DNA from 4 places in the Pantoea sp. X-Soil-YNGN-785 genome. Region 2 is predicted to be linked to each of the others. Evidence: predicted binding sites of a transcription regulator. Region 2 holds the regulator's gene; each other region holds the start of a gene.

The links. Region 2 encodes LexA, which represses DNA repair genes until DNA is damaged. Its sites were predicted from a motif close to TNCTGTATGTACATACAGNA; they were not measured.
Region 1: the regulator LexA is predicted to act here: its motif matches at 1,966-1,985, upstream of AC6I8E_RS11200 (DinI-like family protein).
Region 3: the regulator LexA is predicted to act here: its motif matches at 1,901-1,920, upstream of sulA (SOS-induced cell division inhibitor SulA).
Region 4: the regulator LexA is predicted to act here: its motif matches at 1,426-1,445, upstream of AC6I8E_RS06240 (DNA translocase FtsK 4TM domain-containing protein).

Annotation. Positions count from the first base shown of each region.
Region 1 covers NZ_AP035942.1:2,398,788-2,402,298, reverse strand. The annotation lists gene AC6I8E_RS11220 (helix-turn-helix domain-containing protein) at 1-383, opposite strand, end outside; gene AC6I8E_RS11215 (hypothetical protein) at 520-903, shown strand; gene AC6I8E_RS11210 (hypothetical protein) at 890-1,231, shown strand; gene AC6I8E_RS11205 (hypothetical protein) at 1,383-1,649, shown strand; gene AC6I8E_RS11200 (DinI-like family protein) at 1,688-1,927, opposite strand; gene iraP (anti-adapter protein IraP) at 2,103-2,402, shown strand; gene AC6I8E_RS11190 (DUF6388 family protein) at 2,594-2,917, opposite strand; gene yedD (lipoprotein YedD) at 3,159-3,511, shown strand, end outside.
Region 2 covers NZ_AP035942.1:293,752-297,262, forward strand. The annotation lists gene plsB (glycerol-3-phosphate 1-O-acyltransferase PlsB) at 1-1,294, opposite strand, end outside; gene AC6I8E_RS01280 (diacylglycerol kinase) at 1,423-1,791, shown strand; gene lexA (transcriptional repressor LexA) at 1,897-2,511, shown strand; gene dinF (MATE family efflux transporter DinF) at 2,611-3,511, shown strand, end outside.
Region 3 covers NZ_AP035942.1:1,420,928-1,424,438, forward strand. The annotation lists gene ompA (porin OmpA) at 1-1,039, opposite strand, end outside; gene sulA (SOS-induced cell division inhibitor SulA) at 1,390-1,881, opposite strand; gene AC6I8E_RS06515 (TfoX/Sxy family DNA transformation protein) at 2,092-2,721, shown strand; gene yccS (YccS family putative transporter) at 2,718-3,511, opposite strand, start outside.
Region 4 covers NZ_AP035942.1:1,347,750-1,351,260, reverse strand. The annotation lists gene AC6I8E_RS06240 (DNA translocase FtsK 4TM domain-containing protein) at 1-1,365, opposite strand, end outside; gene lrp (leucine-responsive transcriptional regulator Lrp) at 1,484-1,978, opposite strand; gene AC6I8E_RS06230 (hypothetical protein) at 2,154-2,354, opposite strand; gene trxB (thioredoxin-disulfide reductase) at 2,499-3,467, shown strand.

The DNA.
Region 1 (3,511 bases), 1.9 Mb from region 2:
GTCATCGCCTGTTCTTCTACCCGGATGGCGAAACTCTGTTGCGAAAGCGCCATATCGTTGTGCATCAGTAGCTCATGCCGCACAGAGCTGGCGTCGTTCAGCCATTGTGCGACATCGCGCTGAGAAAGCAGCGGGATCTGGTGCAGGCCAGCCCAGCTATTTTCGCTGAAAACAGGACCATCCCCATCTATCAGATAAGCCGGCGTGCAGCCCAGCGCTTCGGCAAGCCGAAGCAGGTTTTCACCGCGCGGCAGCGTCTCCTCTTTTTCCCATTGTGAAATAGCTACATGGGAAACTTTTACCTGTTGCGCCAGTTGCTTCTGCGTTAATTGCAGTGATTTACGTCGGAGTCGGATGCGGTCACCCAGCGTTTCGTTTTTCATCAGCTTGACTTTTTAGTTGAGATTGACTTAAGTATACTTAACTCTGGTATTTAAGCAATCTTAAATTCAGGGTGGAGGACGTGGCTGTTCTGCACGCAGTGTGTTCCAGAGACCTTACCGGACAAAGGGGTGTGGCATGGAAAGTAGTCTGATTACCAGTATGGGTGCATTAGTTCTGGGTGGGGGGGCGGCTGCACTGTTCTGGAAACCGTTATTGGCGGGTATTGCGTCAATCGTAACCAGTAATCGAGCCGGCGGCGAAATTATTACCAGCTACAAAGAGCAGGTGGTATTGCTGAAAGAGAGCAACCTGTTGATACGGGAGGAGAACGATGAGTTACGTGAACGTCATGACAGAAATCTGCGACGTATTGCGACACTCGAAACGGATCTGCGGTTAATCAAGAATGCCGTAGGTATTTTACTGGCAATGACCGAAACCGATCAGAACGATAAATTTCGTAATGAGATTGATCGGCTGATCTCAACTCTGGAGGATCGCAGCGATGTCAACGATTAACAGGCTTAAGGCACCTATGTCATACCAGCGCAAAGTTATCCTCGGCTGCATTCTGCTAAGCTGTTCGATGATTTGCATTCTGATGACAATTATTTTTGTTTACGTCAGTAACACGGCAAATAAGCGGGTTGAGGAGATTCGGGCAGATTATCGGGTCATTGCAGCGCGGCGTGATGACCGGGTGGATTTGCTGACCAGTCAGGTTGCAGCCTTACAGCATAAGCTTGATGTAATACCGGAGCGCGTCGCCGACAAAACGATCACAAAAGTGAAAGAAGTCGTGATTGAGAAGGAGGTGCCATCCGCGAAACCAACGGAGAAACCATAACTTCCGATTATTCTTAGTGCGGCTTCGCTATTATCGACTAGTTTTAAATCTCCGGACGACATTTTGTATCTGAACTGGCGTCCGCTGATTGGCCGGTAGATGAACCGCTAAGCCTAAACACTTTTGATAACTGACCAGAAGGAAATTTAGCATGAGCGATTCAACAGAAACCAAGACCAAAAATGACTATCTGCGCGATGTGACTTCGCAGTTGAAAGAGATGCGCCACTATGCGCAGACCAACACCGAAACCCTGTCCAGCCATTGGTTATCGTTTGATGCGGGTGAGTATAAAGACAAAACGAACGCCGATCGTATCGATGCGTTACTGAATAAGCAGGGGAAACTGCTGGAAGATCTGGATGCCGCCATTCAGGACATCGAGATTGAAATTAATCACAGTGAGCAGGAGAGCTGATTCATCTCCCGCTGACTGATGCGGTGGCCGCTAAAGGATTAGTCGGCCACCAGCCACATTTCCGCTTCGTCGAACATCTCTTCAACAATACGCGCAACTGTCGCCTTATCGTTCTTACTTAAATCAGTATCAATCGCGTTACGTTCCATCGGCTTGACCTTAACTTCGATGTCAGGAAACACCCGATGTACCCGCTTTTCCAGCTCCTCACGAATCATCTCGCGAGCACCCGGTAAACCGGCAACGTTGCGCTTGTCATAAATCAACTCAACAAACATGATGGCAATCCATTCAGGGCAAAATCGCTGATATATAATACTGTAAATAAAAACAGTAGCAAGGCAGTACCCCTGATTTCGCGTAAATTTTTATCTCGCTCAAACCTCAATCTTCGACTAGCAAAATGCGCACGCATCGCGACATAATGTCGGCTTACTTTTCAGGAGGTCCGCGATGCGACAACTGGTCATTGATATTCTGCTAAAGCTGGCAAAGATGGACGTCGACGCAAAAGAGCTGACGGCGCAGCTTGAAGCGCAGTCCCTGCTGGTTGCAGCGCTGCTGGTACAAGCGAAACAGGACAACTCGCTGACCATTACAGAAACGGTGCAGGATGCCATCATTACCGCTTCGCAATCGTCGACCGAGTTTCTGCAGTCGGATGTTGATCTGCTGCTGACGCACATCAATCGTCTGCTGGCGGTTGCAAGCTATGTAGAAGTGAAAGGCAAAGCCACGGAAGAGCGAGAGTAGGGCCATTTATCAATACGCCTCCGGAGAGGAAAGCCCGGCAACCTCTCCGGAGGCAGTGAAGATGCTCTGCCTGTAAGGGCAATCTTCACCTGCGGCATGACGTGAAAGTATCGCGTTGTACTCTACTGCTTCATCCGATGCTGTACGGCAGGCTGAAAGGTGTAATTTACACCTGTCCTGTGCATTGAAAATTACAACTCGTTTTTGATGCAGAACTCTTCCCAGCTCATCCCCAGCGACTCAGCATGAGATTTAAGATAGGTCTCGATAGCCTCAGCCGCTACCGCTTTATCCGGCTCAGCGAGCTGAATAGAAAAAATCATCCCATCCAGATTTTTCTGCCGCAAAAAGGCTGCATAGATGCGTTCGGCATGCCATTCACGCAGCTGTCGCAGCGACAGATTAGCGGCACGGGCATCACTCTCCGTCAACTCATCCAGTGCAGACTGAAAGTCGGGATGCGCGGTAAAAAACATTTCACGTGCCTGGGCATAGTAGGCTTCTGGCGTTTTCATATTTATATTCCTGAAAGTCTGATGCAGCGCGTTAGTGTATCGGGTTGTCTTCCGCTTGTCAGGCGTGCCAGAGCCCATTCAGACGGCCAGTTGCCGATCAAAAGGCTGACCGGTCTCCTGGCTCAAGGGTAAATTCTGCTGTAAACAGCCGCTCGCGGGTGTCTGAACAGCCAGATACCTTGCGCTACGCAGTGGAAAAATTATAACGTAGCCGCCATTGACGCGATCTTAGGGATTAAACATGAAAAAGTGGATGCTGATTGCCGCGCTTGCACTGAGTGGCTGTGCGCAAATCAACGATTATGAAAATGCGGTACAAACGCCGGCACCGGCTGAGTTGCAGGGGAACTGGCAAACCGTCGGCCCGCAGAGCAGCTTGATCAATGGACAGGCCATGGCCAGTCTGATTATCAATGCGGATGGCAGCACGCTGGATTGCCGTCAGTGGATGCGTGTGATTGCGAAGCCAGGCAAACTGACCCGTCTGAACGGTGACTATGTCAACGTGACGCGCAGGATACGCGTGATGCCGCTGGTCGTCGATAACAGCGAACTCAACTATGACGGTCTGACCCTGCGCAAGGTGGCGCGTCC
Region 2 (3,511 bases):
CCATCACGTGCTCATAGCCGATGTAGATCGGCACCAGCGTGATCGGGCGGTTACCGCCGCGCAGCATCGCCTGCAATGTCATGGCTAAGGTGCCGGTTTTCGGGTCCAGCAGGCGGCCGGTACGAGAACGTCCACCCTCGACAAAGTACTCAACCGAATAGCCGCGGGTAAACAGCTCGCCGAGATATTCACGGAACACCGTGGCGTAGAGCTTGTTGCCTTTAAAAGTACGACGAATAAAGAATGCGCCCAGACGACGGAAAATCGGGCCGGCTGGCCAGAAGTTGAGGTTGATACCGGCAGCAATGTGCGGCGGGACCAGGCCCTGATGATAGAGCACGTAGGAGAGCAGCAGATAATCCATGTGGCTGCGATGGCACGGCACATAGACAATCTCGTGGCCATCCTGCGCCAGCTGGCGCACTTTTTCGCCGCCATTAACGTTGATGCCCTGATAGAGACGACTCCATAGCCAGCCCATCACGCGGTCAGTAACGCGAATCGCTTCATAAGAGAAGTTGGCGGCAATTTCTTCCATCATCTCGACAGCATTCTGCTGCGCTTTCTCATGGGAGATTTTTTTGCTGCGTGCTTCATCTTCGACGGCTTTTTCAATCGCTTTGGATTGCAGCAGACGGTTAAAGAGATCCTGACGCGCCGGTAACCGCGGGCCAATCGCCGCCAGCCGCTGACGGGCAAAATGGATGCGCGCTACGCGAGCCAGCTTCTGGGCAATCGACTTATCCGTACCGTGTTCCGTGGCCATGCGGCGCAGCGAAACGGTCGGCGAGAAGCGAACAAAACTGTCGCGTCCGTGCCAGATCACCGCAAAGAATTTCTGTACGCCGTTCAGCACCCGCAGGTGTGGCGTGGCTTCGCCCTGGACTTCACGTCCGGGTGCGCGGCCAAACATCACCGTCACCGGCAGCATCTGGATATCCAGCGTAGGATTATTGCGATGCAGATCGAGGTAATCGTGAAAGATTTTCACCGATTCCACGCTGGGCACAAAATAGGGGAAGACGCGCGGGCCATCGTGGATAAATACGTGGCGCGGCAGCAGTGAACCATCAATCTCCAGCGGAGAGAGTGGGTCAGGCAGATGATGCCGCAGACACTGCGCGCGTAAAGTCAGTAAGTCGGCCTTCGAATCGTAAGGCAAAACATACATAATAGGTCGGGTCGGATCCAGACCATGTTCAGACACGGGATCGGCCGGAATGGCCTTACTTTTTACCAAAAACGACAGTGGTAAATTAAGCAATTTGTAATAGAGTTTACGCCAACCTGACATAGACAACATGAAGCCTCTTGTTAGCAAAGCGCCGCAAGCATACCAGAAAGTGCAGCGAAGATCTGTGGTGGTGCCAATTGCACGCAGCCCAGACATTGACGTCAATCCGATAAAAGGGTTCCCACATCATGGCAAATAATGCCACCGGACTTATCAGAATAGTTAAAGCCGCAGGTTACTCCTGGCAGGGACTGCGTGCCGCCTGGCAACATGAAGCGGCGTTTCGTCAGGAGGCCCTGGCTGCGCTGGTCGCCATTATTATCGCCTGCTGGCTGGATGTCGATGTGGTCTCACGCATCCTGATGATTGGGTCGGTGGTGCTGGTGGTCATTGTTGAAATCCTCAATAGCGCCATTGAAGCGGTCGTTGACCGCATCGGTCAGGAGCATCATCCGCTGGCGGGCCGGGCCAAAGATATGGGCTCTGCGGCGGTACTGATCAGCATCTTACTGGCACTGTTTGTCTGGATAGCGCTGCTCTGGACACATTTGCGATAAGCGTTCCATATCGCGCCGGAAGCCGCGTTTTGCCTGACAATCGGTTTCCATTTCGCCAATACCTGTATATACTCACAGCGACTGTATAAACAACCAGGGGGCGGGATGAAAGCATTAACCAGCAGGCAGCAGCAGGTCTATGACCTGATTCGCGACCATATTTCTTCAACAGGCATGCCGCCTACGCGCGCAGAGATTGCTGCACAACTGGGCTTCCGCTCACCGAATGCGGCAGAAGAGCACCTGAAAGCGCTGGCGCGTAAAGGCGTTATCGAGATCGTTTCCGGTGCATCGCGCGGCATTCGTCTGCTAATGGAAGAAGAAGCCTCAGAAGGCATACCGTTGATTGGCCGGGTTGCTGCCGGTGAGCCGATCATGGCGCAGGAACATATCGAAACCCACTACAAGGTCGATCCGGGCCTGTTTAAGCCGTCTGCCGACTTCCTGCTGCGCGTCAGCGGAATGTCGATGAAAGATATCGGGATTATGGATGGCGACCTGCTCGCGGTACATAAAACCCAGGATGTACGCAACGGCCAGGTTGTCGTTGCCCGCATTGATGATGAAGTCACCGTTAAGCGCTGGAAAAAGCAGGGTGCTATCGTGCATCTGCTGCCTGAAAACAGTGATTTTGACCCGATTGTTGTCGATACCCGTGCACAGTCCCTGACCATTGAAGGTCTGGCGGTTGGTGTGGTTCGCAACGGCGAGTGGCTCTGATTTGAGGCCTGCGTGCATTCGCCTTTTCTGATGCTATTCTGTCTGCCCTAATTTTGTCGCTGCCTGTTTTGCGCAGCGACACCGAGCACGGAACGGCGAATGCGCTTTATCACGGCAACCGATAAAAATCTCTGGCGGCTTGCGCTGCCAATGATCCTTTCAAATATCACCGTTCCCTTACTGGGGGTGGTCGATACGGCAGTAATTGGTCATCTCGACAGCCCTGTCTATCTTGGCGGGGTTGCGGTCGGGACCACGGTGACCAGCTTCCTCTTTATGCTGCTGCTTTTCCTTCGAATGAGTACGACTGGCCTTACGGCGCAGGCGTTTGGTGCGGGCGATAAAACTGCGCTGGCACGCGCGCTAACGCAGCCGCTGATTATTGCGCTGCTGGCAGGTGTACTGTTCATCGCTTTACGTTATCCGATTATTCAGCTGGCGACCCATCTGGTTGGCGGCAATCCCGCGGTACTGGAACAGGCGGCGCTGTTTATTCAGATTCGCTGGCTCAGCGCGCCTGCTACGCTGGCAAATCTGGTCATTCTGGGCTGGCTGCTGGGCGTGCAGTATGCGCGCGCGCCGGTGATCCTGCTGGTGGTGGGCAATGTGGTTAATATCGTGCTCGATCTCTGGCTGGTGATGGGTCTGCACTGGGGTGTCGCGGGTGCAGCAACCGCCACGGCGCTGGCGGAGTACATTACGCTGGGTGTCGGCAGCATCATGGTCTGGCGGGTCCTGAAGCTGCGCGGCATTTCGCTAAGCCTGTTGAAGCAGAGCTGGCGCGGTGACAGCGGCCGACTGCTGCGGCTGAACCGGGATATCATGCTGCGCTCACTAATGCTGCAACTCTGTTTCGCCTCGCTGACCGTGCTGGGCGCGCGGCTTGGCCCGGATGTGGTGGCAGTTAACGCGGTATTGCTGATGTTCATTACGTTCACGGCCTATGCGCTGGATGGCTTCGCCTACGCGGTTGAAGCGTTTGCCGGCGAGGCGCATGGTG
Region 3 (3,511 bases), 1.1 Mb from region 2:
TGCCTTTAACATCGATTTCTACACGACGGTCCGGAGACAGGCAATCGATCAGGGCATTACGGCCTTTCACGCTGTCACAGGTGTTGCCGGTAACTGGGTTAGATTTACCCATGCCACGTGCAGAGATCTTGTTAGAAGGGATACCTTTAGATACCAGGTAATCTACGACTGACTGAGCACGTTTCTCAGACAGTTTCTGGTTGTACTGCTCTGAACCGATGCGATCGGTGAAGCCCAGTACGACAACGGAACCATCTTTAGGATCCATTGAGCTCAGCTGGCTGTACAGCTGATCCAGAGCCTGCTGGCCTTCTGGCTTCAGGGTAGATTTATTGAAGGTGAACAGAACGTCAGACTTCAGAGTGAAACGCTTGGTTTCAACAACTGGAGCTGGTGCTGGAGCCGGAGCTGGAGCCGGAGCAGCGACGTCATCCTGACCGAAGCGGTATGAAACGCCTACGCTCAGCATGCCATTGTCTGGACGGGTACCAACGGTCTGTGCATCACCGATGTTGTTAACCCACTGGTAATCCAGACGGGTAGCCCAGTTTTTGGTCAGTGCATATTCAACACCAACTGCAGCCAGCGGAGATACGCCGGTGTCGTGGTCGCTGATGCGGCCAGTAGTTGGGTTAGTCTGCGTTGCATCTGCGCGCCATACCATGCCGCCCAGACGAGTATACACGTCCAGATCGTCATAGATTGGGTAGCTCAGTTTAGCAGCCAGCTGAACGCCTTGTGCTTTGAATGCGCCGTTAGTCACAGTACCTTTGTTAGGCATGCGGCCCAGCCAGTCATAGCCCAGCTCGAAGCCCAGGTATGGGTTTGCCTGATAACCAACGAACGCACCTGCGCCCAGCTGGCTTTCATGAGTTGGACCGTTGTTGTTCTCGTAACCGTTACCGTAGTAACCAGTGTCGTGATACTGAGACCAGCCCAGTTTAGCACCGGTGTACCAGGTGTCATCTTTCGGAGCGGCCTGCGCTACGGTAGCGAAGCCAGCCAGTGCCACTGCAATTGCGATAGCTGTCTTTTTCATTTTGCGCCTCGTTATCATCCAAATAGGCAATGAGCAAAAAGGTTGCTCTTGGTTTAAATCCTTCGCCGGGTCAAAACGCTCGCTTATGACTCTACCGCAAAAAACGGAGGTTATTGAGCACCCTGGCGAGATAAAGTCTACAACGAGATTGGAAACTTACAAGTATGATGTGAGGCGCTTCTGTAAAAAAACAGCGATTTATACACAATTTCTAACAATTAGCCTGGTAGTATTGTCGCGGCAAAAAGCCTTAAAAACCTGCTAAACCATTGTCACAGCTCGAACTAACAGAATCAGTGGTTTAGCGACGACAGATAAGAAAAATAGCTTGGGAAACTTCTGATTTTTACTTAATGAAACAAATCCGACTGAATTTTTATCGCACTTTGCGGTCTGAGAGGCGCTTCCGATGTCCCGCTTGCCCGCAAAATCAAACCCAGCGCCTCACCCTCTGCCGCCGCATTTTCAAGTTGACGGCGCTCATCTTCGTCAAGGTCATAAGGAATCCATGCCAGAACGACACTGTAATTTCCTGTGCGTAGTGCCTTGACCATCGCCTCCACCGCATTCAGACGTTCAGAATCGGCGATATGCATACTTTTATCCAGCGGTAATCCCGACTCCTGCATCCAGGTGCGATTCAGTTTATGTGCCGGTGTTAGCCACAACTGCCAGCGTGATTGCTGACTCAGCTGCTGTAATAATGGCAACAACAGCATCTGCATCATACCGGGCTGCTCACTGCAGCGTAACTCAGTAATTCCACCGCCCTGAGAGGCCGGAACGGAAGAGGACGCGTAATGATGAGCATAGCGTGCATTATCAGGATGTTGGGTTCGCATAAGTTAATCACCAGCAGTTGACTGTATGAATATACAGTACTGTCATCCTGGATAAAGATCAACCCAAATTTCTGAAAACGCCTCGCAAAAACGCGACAAGATTAGTTGAAGCACTATTTATTCATTGAACCAGCTGACACTTTTTTCTATCTTCTAATTGCCTGATACCCAAGGCAATTTAAGAAATATTTCTGACATGGAGGTGGTGCAATGAAAAAGGTGAACCCAGTCGTAGAGCGCTCCAGAACGCGTCTGGCCCCGTTGGGACCGATAGAGTCCCGCACCCAGTTTGGGGGGTACGCTCTGGCTGTCGAAAGTGTGGTTTTTGCCTTAATTAATAAAGACGAACTCTATCTGCGGGCCAGTGAACCCCTGCGCGAGTATATTGCCGATCGCCCGCTGCAACCCTTAATTTTTCGCAAGCGGGGAAAACTGGTCAGCCTCAATTACTTTCGGGTTGATGAGGCATTATGGCGCGATTCTGACCATCTGCTGGCGCTCTCTGCCGCCTCTTTAGAGACGGCGCAGCTGGAGTTGCAGGACAGGCAAGCCTCTCCGCGGCTGAAAGATTTGCCTAATCTCAGCGTACGCATGGAGATGATGCTCTTTGAGGCGGGCGTGATGAGCGTCAATCATCTCTATCAGATAGGAGCCAAACAGTGCTGGCTGAAGCTAAAAGCGATCAACCAGCACGTGGGGTTTCAGACATTACTGGCGCTGCAGGGGGCTATTATGGGCCACCATGCGGCTGCGCTGCCGCAGGCAACCCGGGCGGAGCTGAATGCATGGTTCCAGCGCACGCTTTTATCAAACCCGGACTTCAGAAGCAGTGACAGCTAGTCAGTAATAAGCGTGCGGCGCAGGCGAGCCACATCGGGCATTAATGCCACCAGCAGACCGAGTTGCTGGAGCACCAGCGGCGCACGCGTATCTGCATCTGCAGCCAGCTGGCTGATTCGTTGAGCCAGTTGCTGGCGCATCGCTTCAACATGTTCATCGCTGACCACGTCCGTCTGGAGCACATCTTCGACATAGCAAACCGTATCATCCAGTAAGGTGAGCAGGTCCGGCGCAGTAATTTTATCGCGGTGAGCGCCCAGCGCGGAAATGTAGCTCAGAAATGAGTGATTGGAGCAGAGCAACTGAAAAGCTGACTCACGCAGCTTCTGGCTGGTGCGACTTTCACTGCTCATGTTTGAGACGACTGAGGCGAGTTCAGCATCCGCATTATGCGCATCACGGCGGGCGATACGATAGGCGAGACGGTTATCTTTACCCTGATGATATTGCTCCATGATTGCATCCAGATAGCGACAGTTCGCTTTCAGAGTTCGCTCTGCCACCGCTGGCAGTTGACGAAAGCGCCAGTCAGGCCAGATAAAGGCGACAGCCAGCCAGGCCAGACCACAACCGAGTAAGGTATCCACGACACGGGGCAGGGCGACTTCAAACCCTTCACCCAACAGGTTAAAGCAAAGCAGCACCAGCAGAGTGATAAACAGCGTAGCCTGCGCATACTGCACCTGTCTGAAAGCGAAGAACAGCACGCCGGTAATCACAATCAGGATTAACTGCCCTTCAATGGAGGGTACCAGCCATAAAACGGGTAAACCAATCGCAATCCCCGCCA
Region 4 (3,511 bases), 1.1 Mb from region 2:
AGGTAACTTAATGCCATAAGAAGCCAGCTCACGACGCGTAGGCAGTTTTACCGGATTAGGACGCGGCAGCGCCGGTCCGATACCCTGCTTAACCTGAGGATTCAGATTGGTTTCAGGGGCTAAGTCGAAAACAGGCGCAGTACGTGTGGCCGCCGTTCCGGCAGCGGCGGCTGTTGCGGCCGCAGGGATCGCTGATGTGTCACGCCAGTTACCCATTTTAGGTTCGTCATCGTCGTAAGCATTGAACGATGGCGCAGCCGGAGCTTCGTCTGGCATTTCAAAGTGGTAAAGCGGTGGTGAAGCTGCGGCTGCAGAAGCACTCTGCGCTGGAGCCGTCGTTGCACCATAAGATGCAGGGATGTTCTGTGCAGATGCTGGAGCAGGTTGTGCCGTCGACGATGCAGGTATTGCTGCTGACGCGGCAGGTGCCGATGCAGTAAAGGCCGCTGCAGCAGGTGCCGCGGTAACCGGCGCTGCGGGAGCGATGGTCACCTCTGCAGCTTCCGCAGTGGCGGCTACCGCCGCACTGGTTGCGGCTGCTGCTTTCGCCAGTAGCGGATCCGGCTGTGTCGGCACAGGCTGAGCGGCAGCGCGTGGCGCGGCAAGCAGCACATCATCTTCCTGATCGACAGCACGCGGCGCAGACAGCAGCACGTCATCATCCTGATCGGCGGCATGCAATGCAGGGACATCCGCATAATCTTGCGCGTCGCGTTCGTCATCCTCTTCCTGCCAGGGTTCATCGTGACGTGAGCGGTTGCTGGCAAACGTCAGGACGCCCATGACGACACCACCAATTCTTTCTGCAATGGTGAGCCAGGACCAGCCGGTATACAGGGTTATCCCCGCCGCCCAGACGCAGAGCAGCATCAGCGTGCCGCCAGCCGGACTGAACCAGGGGGCAATAGCATTACTGACCAGACTACCAATCACGCCGCCTGAAGCGAAGTACCAGATATCATCAGCGTTCAGCGCTGCCATACCACAGGTCGTTACCACCAGCGCAAGAACGCCAATTAAGCGTAACCCGACGGCAAAGTAGTCAAAATAGTCCTGGCTGTCGCGCTGACGGAAAGCAATCCAGCACAAACCCAGAATGACGGGCGGAATGGCGTACGCCATCACACCAAAGATGAAGAGTAAGGTGTCAGCCAGCCAGGCACCGACGCTGCCGCCGATATTATGGATAGGTTCATGCCAGGCCGTTTGCGACCAGCTCGGATCGGAAGGGTTAAAACTGACCAGTGAAACCATCAGGTAAATGGCAAACAGCGCCACCAGAATGAGCAACGCTTCCAGCAGACGACGTCCACTGCTCAGCGATTGTAACGAAACGTCTTTATCTTCTGTATATTCCTGGCTCAAGAGGACTCTCCAGGTGCCTGTAAAGTAAGAAGCAACAGCGTCGGGCAAGCCCGACGCTGATCCTGTATGAATGCACAGGAGTGTACCGAAATCTCACAGGTTTTGCACCTGCCCCGCATCAGCGAGTTTTGATCACCAGTCGATTGCTCTGTTTGACCTCTTCCATCACCACATAAGTTCGCGTGTCGTTTACGCCCGGCAGGCGCAACAGGGTTTCGCCCAGCAGCTTACGGTAGGCAGACATATCAGGTACGCGCGTTTTCAGCAGGTAGTCGAAATCGCCGGAAACGAGGTGACACTCTTGAGTTTCCTCAAGTTTTTGCACAGCGGCGTTAAATTGCTCAAACACATCCGGCGCACCACGATTCAGAGTAATCTCAACGAATACCAGCAGAGAGGCATCCAGATAGTGCGGGTTTAACTGCGCAGTGTAACCAAGAATAAATCCCTGGCGTTCGAGACGGCGTACACGCTCAAGACATGGCGTAGGCGATAAGCCTACGCGTTTGGAAAGCTCTACGTTTGAAATGCGACCATCTTTCTGAAGTTCATTCAGAATGTTCCTGTCAATTCTGTCGAGGTCTTTCCCGGGGCGTTTCTTATTGTCTACCATTATTATTGTCTCTCTTAATTCCTTCCCTTTACCTGCCACGCCCTGAAAACGCTCAATGTTCGGGGCATTTCTGAAGTGAGCTAACAGAGCCTGTGATCTGACACCTATCGATATGACGCATGTTGTCTGTCCACATCATGCGTCATTATCCATATCAGGCTGCTTTTATTCGGCGTTACACGCAAAACAGGCGACGAAAACCTGTTTTGTTCCGATAAATGTTATTCGCTTCTGATAATGTTTTCGCAAAAGCGCAGGCGATTGTCAAAGTAAAATCACCAAATTCAGGACAAGATGCCAGACAGACCGCTGGGTATCTGTTTTTAAATGAGTATTTTTCCACTTTTGCACCCTTTAAAGCCGATTTTTGACCCATTCTGGCGCATTGACCAGGCAAAACCGCCGCTCATCGTCTACGCCACTTGCAGCTATCGTTAACAAAATTGGCTAAGTCTTGTTATTGTCGCCGGATATTCCCTACAATCGCAGGCTATGTCAGCCGAATGAAACTGAGGAACGCATGAGTACGGCCAAACACAGTAAGTTACTCATTCTGGGCTCCGGCCCAGCGGGTTATACCGCAGCCGTTTATGCTGCACGCGCCAACCTGAACCCGGTGCTGATCACCGGTCTGGAAAAAGGCGGACAGCTGACCACTACCACTGAAGTGGAGAACTGGCCGGGCGACCCGCACGATCTGACAGGTCCATCGCTGATGGAGCGCATGCACGAGCATGCCGAAAAATTTAATACTGAGATCATTTTCGATCACATCCACACCGTTGATCTGCAGAACCGTCCGTTCACCCTCACTGGCGACAGCGGCGTATACACGGCAGATGCCCTGATCATCGCCACCGGTGCGTCAGCTCGTTACCTGGGTCTGCCGTCTGAAGAGGCGTTCAAGGGCAAAGGTGTCTCTGCCTGTGCAACCTGTGACGGTTTCTTCTATCGCAACCAGAAAGTCGCAGTGATTGGCGGGGGTAACACGGCCGTTGAAGAGGCGCTCTATCTGGCGAACATCGCGGCTGAAGTGCATCTGATTCACCGTCGTGACAGCTTCCGCGCAGAGAAGATCCTGATCGACCGGCTGATGGAAAAAGTGCGCAATGGCAATATCGTGCTGCACACCCATCGTACGCTGGAAGAAGTCACAGGCGATCAGATGGGTGTGACCGGTCTGACACTGCGTTCTACCCAGAACAGTGATGAAACAGAAGCGCTGGAAGTCGCGGGTCTGTTTGTTGCTATCGGACACAGTCCGAATACGGCTATCTTCGAAGGTCAGCTGGCGCTGGAGAACGGTTACATCAAAGTTCAGTCGGGTCTGCACGGCAACGCCACTCAGACCAGCATCCCAGGCGTCTTTGCGGCAGGCGATGTGATGGACCATATCTATCGTCAGGCGATCACCTCGGCAGGCACCGGCTGCATGGCCGCGTTAGACGCTGAGCGTTTTCTTGACGGGTTGGTTAAAAACGATCGGTAAGTTGTTAACCCTCTGATCTCAAATGTTCCAGGCGACGGTTTTTC